2 regions of the Brevibacillus ruminantium genome follow, and region 2 is predicted to be linked to the other one. Evidence: riboswitches for the same ligand, from Rfam matches in the RefSeq annotation. Region 2 holds a riboswitch; the other holds the start of a gene.
What was found. A riboswitch is a leader RNA that binds a small molecule or an ion and turns the genes downstream of it on or off. The one in region 2 is predicted to bind FMN.

Region 1 (2,390 bases), 2.4 Mb from region 2:
ATTACTTTTAACTTATAGGTCGAGAAGTCTCCCACTTCTAAAACCTTACAGCGTTTGGTTGTAAGTGGGGGATGAATCGACTTTGGACAAGGACAGGCTTTTGCCTGTTCAGTTGTCCGACACTTTGGTAAAATCTACTTATGATGTTCTTTGATAACTGGATATATGGGGTTGCATGGAGAAACAAAATGCGAAAACCAAGCTTATCCTTCCATGCGTAAAATATCCAAGGTAACAAAAGAACTCCGAAACGTCGGACATCTAGGGTAGGGACTACCCGAAGTAACGCTCGAGGAGACGAAAGGTTACTTTCGTCGTGGATTTGAGAAGCTCCCACTTCTAGGCGTTAGCCTAAGTGGAGAGTAGTTCACATGTACCACAGCTGACCCGATCTGTTCTCCCTCCAGAAATACATACCATGTCACCAACCGCTAAATCACTGAAACGGGCCCTTGCCAGAAAAAAGTGTAATGCCGCGGAAAAAGCATGGTATAATGCAAGAAACTGAATAGCCAACCTTCAGGGTAGGGTGAAATTCCCGACCGGCGGTGATGACGAACGCACGTCCGAGCCCGCGACTCGCTTGCAGAGCTGCTTTTTGCAAGCGACTGACTTGGTGAAATTCCAAGGCCGACGGTAAAGTCCGGATGGGAGAAGGTGGAACAAGTCTTTGGCTTTGTTTGAAAAAACGAAGTGGAAAGGCTTCTTCTTCTATGCCCCCTGAATGTAAGTTTCAGGGGTTTTTCTTGTTAAAAACTGAATAGAAGACCTTCAGGGCAGGGTGAAATTCCCGACCGGCGGTATTGGCGCAAATGCGCCTGAGCCCGCGACTCGCATGCAGCAGACACTGCAAGCGACTGATCTGGTGCAAGTCCAGAGCCGACGGTAGAGTCCGGATGGGAGAAGGTAGCACAGCCTGTGTTCTCTGTTGAAAAAATGGAGAGCAAAAGGTTTCTTTCCCTATGCCCTGAAGCGTGCTTCACGGGCATTTTTCATGGGAAAGGAGAGGAAGAGATGGCAGAAAGCGATTTGTCCTATATGTCGCTGGCGCTTGATCTGGCCCGCGCAACGAAAGGACAAACCAGCCCCAATCCAGTGGTGGGAGCGGTGATTGTCCGTGATGGAATGGTTGTCGGCATGGGGGCGCATGTAAAAGCAGGGGAACCGCACGCAGAGGTTCATGCCCTGCGTATGGCTGGTGAGCTTGCAAAAGGAGCTACTTTATACGTCACACTGGAACCGTGCAGTCACTACGGGAGAACGCCGCCCTGTGCCAAAGCTGTGCTCGAGGCAGGGATCGCACGGGTAGTCGTGGCTGCGGCTGATCCCAATCCACTCGTTGCCGGCAAAGGGATCAGCCTTCTTCGGCAGGCGGGAGTCGACGTAGTTGTGGGGGTTGGCGCGGTGCAGGCGAAAAAACTAAACGAAGTGTTTTTCCACTACATCCAGAAACAGACGCCTTTCGTCACAGTGAAGACGGCTTCCACACTGGATGGAAAAATCGCGACCCGCACAGGTGACAGCCGCTGGATTACAGGCGAAGAGGCCCGCAAGCGTGTCCACCAGCTTCGCAGAGAGCATGATGCTATTCTGGTCGGCGTGCAAACGGTACTGGCGGATGATCCGGCACTGACGGCGCGCGAGCAGGGACAGGTTACCGGCAGACAGCCGCTGCGGGTGATCCTGGACAATCATTTGCGAATTCCGGATACCGCCTGTGTTCTCCGGGATGGGCACGCCCCAACCTTGCTCTTTGCATCTGATCAAGCACCTGTGGAGCGGCAGAGACAGCTGGAGAGCCTGGGGGCAGAGGTAGTTAGATTGGCTGGCCGTGTCAGCGTCGAGCAAGTGCTGGCTGAGCTGGGGAAAAGGGGTATTTCCTCCCTGTTAGTCGAGGGGGGAGCAACCGTCAACGGCTCTTTCCTGGATGCCCGGGCCGTTCAAAAGGTCGTTCATTTCCTCTCCTGCAAGCTGGTTGGCGGAGCAGCGGCGCCGGCTTCCTATGGGGGCTTGGGACAGTCGTTCATGCAGGATGCGATTTCGCTGGCTGATGTAGAGATGGAGCTATTCGGGGGTCATGATCTGTGCATTGCTGGCTATCCGGTTTGGAAAGAAGAGGGGAGTGCGACATGTTTACGGGATTGATTGAAGAAGTGGGCGTAGTCGAAACGGTTTCCAGCAATGATCGATCCTGCAAACTGATCATTCGTGCCTCCAAGGTCGTGGAGGATGTCCGCCTGGGGGACAGCATCGCGGTCAACGGCGTCTGTCTGACCGTTACGTCTTTTTCCCGGGCGCGTTTTCAAGCGGATGTCATGCCGGAGACCTGGCAGGTGACCAATCTGTCTGCTTTGCAGCCGGGGAACCGTGTCAATCTGGAACGGGCGATG
Region 2 (2,390 bases):
AAAAACCCCCATCCCAAAAAGGGACGGGGGAAACACTCCCGCGGTACCACCCTGATTGACCGCTGCTGCACATGTGCATCCTGCGGTCCGCTCAAAGCCCGTTAACGGCGGGTTCACCGGCATGGCTCATCGCCAGCAGCTCCTGGATGGGGAGCAGGTACGTTCGGGCATCGACCTTCCAGCCTCGGGTCGACTCTCTGGGGCTCATCTCGCGCCTGCGGGTCCGTTCATTGCTTTTATGGGCAATATGGTAGCAGACAGAATTCGGATTGTCAATTTTTAGGATCGCAAGCCCAGCCTTGGGGCCAGCTTGACATACAGCGGGTACGCGACAAGCGACACCAGCAAGCCTTTTATCAGATTAAACGGCACAATGCCGTACAAAATCAGGGACCATACGCTCTCCGCCTGGAATTGGGCCACCAACTGTTCCAGCGAAACCTGATACAGCGCTGCATAAGCAGGAAGCAGGAGATAGGCGTTGGCTACCGCCATCACCGCCGTCATCAGCAGGGTACCAATGGCAAGCCCGGCTATGAACATTTTTCTTCCTTGCCCCAAACGCTGCAGATAAACCGCCGCCACAATAAAGCTGGCGCCTGCTACGATATTGGCCAGCTCGCCGATCAAGAGGCCGTCCGTATTTTTAAACAGCATGTGGAGCGTATTTTTCAACACTTCGATAATCACACCCGCCATCGGACCGTAGATCAAGGCTCCGATCAAACCGGGCAATGTACTGAAATCCAGCTTCAAAAATGTAGGCATCAGCGGCAACTGGAATTCAAGATACTGCAAGACAAACGCGACCGCCGCCAGCATAGGAATCGTCACCAGCCGCTGGGTCGCATGCGATGTGGAAATCGCGGTTTCTTTCATCTGTACCATCTCCTCATTGTTCTCTTCCTTCTTGAGGAATGGCAACAGCAACCGTGCCTTTGTGCTTGCTTTCGCTCTCTGCCTGCCCGCAGGAATCCCCTACGAAACGCCCGCTATGCTTTTTAACAAGCTTTAATAGTCCCTGCTCGCCAAAAGTCCGCGCAGCGTCCACCTGCGCAAATAAAAAACCCTGAGTAAACATCTACTCAGGGCTTTGACTGGCATGCAAAGATAACGAAAGAGACCTGCACATCATAGGTACAGGAAACAGAAGGATTGCTGATCGGCAACAACCCCCTGGTGTCATACCCATGCACAAGCAAACAAGCACGCAGAAAAATCACGTACTGTCGTCATCCTTCTCCCATCCAGACTGTACTGTCGGCTCTGGATTCTCACCAGATCCTGCACTCCCGATTCGCGTCGCACCAAGGAGGCTCGCGGGCTTACGCGTGCATGCTGCACAGCGATCACCGCCGGTCGGGAATTTCACCCTGCCCCGAAGGAATGTATGTGGTTATACACAAGTATTATAAGTGGCTTTCTCTGCTTTGACAATGCCAGAAGTTTGCAGCCGGACAGTTTCGGATGACTCGGGCTGATCAACCGTTCTTTTCATCCGCAGCCTGTCCACTTCAAGATCAACGCTGCCTGCTTTCCCCTTTTCCGCTCATTCCGCGTCCCGGGAACCGTTTGCAAAGCTCTGCGATCATAAACGGCGCAAGCATGATCAGAACGGGCAACAGCGCCATGAAGGTTGAAAATAATTTTTCATAGTACCAGGAGAAAAACATCGGATCGCCTCTCCTTTGGACTTGAGATTTTTTTCCGCGTTCGAAAGGTTATATTCGTTAGTGTTCGTTAGTGCATGAGCCATTTAGCATGAACAGAAAGAAGCGGAGTCATGACCCCGCCCCGCTGTATTTGCGCACGCCCCAGTTCCAGACCAGCAGGCCGATGCTGAAAAAGACAATCCCGACAACCGGCGTAAAGGCGGCGTACACGTACCACGTCTCTTTGCGCAGGAAGTAAGCGGCCGGATACACCCCGACAAACGCAAAGGGCAGCACATAGGTCAGAACAATCCGGATCACTTTGTTATAGACGTCGACCGGATAGCGTCCGTACTGTTGAATATTCCAGATCATCGGCGAGATGCCGGTGCGTGAATCAGAGAAAAAGCTGACGGCGGCAATTGCCGTATACACCCCGCCATAGATCAGCATGCCGCTGAAGACCAGTCCGACAAACAGAAGCGGATCGTACCAGGTGAACGACAAATCCAGCCGGATGGCAGCGTAGCCCATGATGATCAAGCCGGTTATCACGCCAAAAATCCGGTCCGGCGCAATCGACTCCAGACAAACCTGGGCCAGATTATTGAGCGGCCGGGTGAGGACACGGTCCATTTCGCCGCGGATGATATAGCGTTCGTTGAAATCCCAGAAGCCGAAAAACATGGAAAAGAGCGCATACGGGATCAGGAAAAAGCCGTAGATAAAAATAATCTC

Region 1: linked by a shared signal. The riboswitch ahead of ribD (bifunctional diaminohydroxyphosphoribosylaminopyrimidine deaminase/5-amino-6-(5-phosphoribosylamino)uracil reductase RibD) and the one ahead of NDK47_RS21760 (ECF transporter S component) in region 2 are both predicted to bind FMN.

Annotation. Positions count from the first base shown of each region.
Region 1 is NZ_CP098755.1:1,172,544-1,174,933, forward strand. Features, by position in the region: FMN riboswitch at 512-663, shown strand; FMN riboswitch at 764-912, shown strand; gene ribD (bifunctional diaminohydroxyphosphoribosylaminopyrimidine deaminase/5-amino-6-(5-phosphoribosylamino)uracil reductase RibD) at 1,015-2,145, shown strand; gene NDK47_RS05705 (riboflavin synthase) at 2,130-2,390, shown strand, end outside.
Region 2 is NZ_CP098755.1:4,422,253-4,424,642, forward strand. Features, by position in the region: gene NDK47_RS21760 (ECF transporter S component) at 280-879, opposite strand; FMN riboswitch at 1,232-1,390, opposite strand; gene NDK47_RS21765 (hypothetical protein) at 1,521-1,673, opposite strand; gene NDK47_RS21770 (ABC transporter permease) at 1,782-2,390, opposite strand, start outside.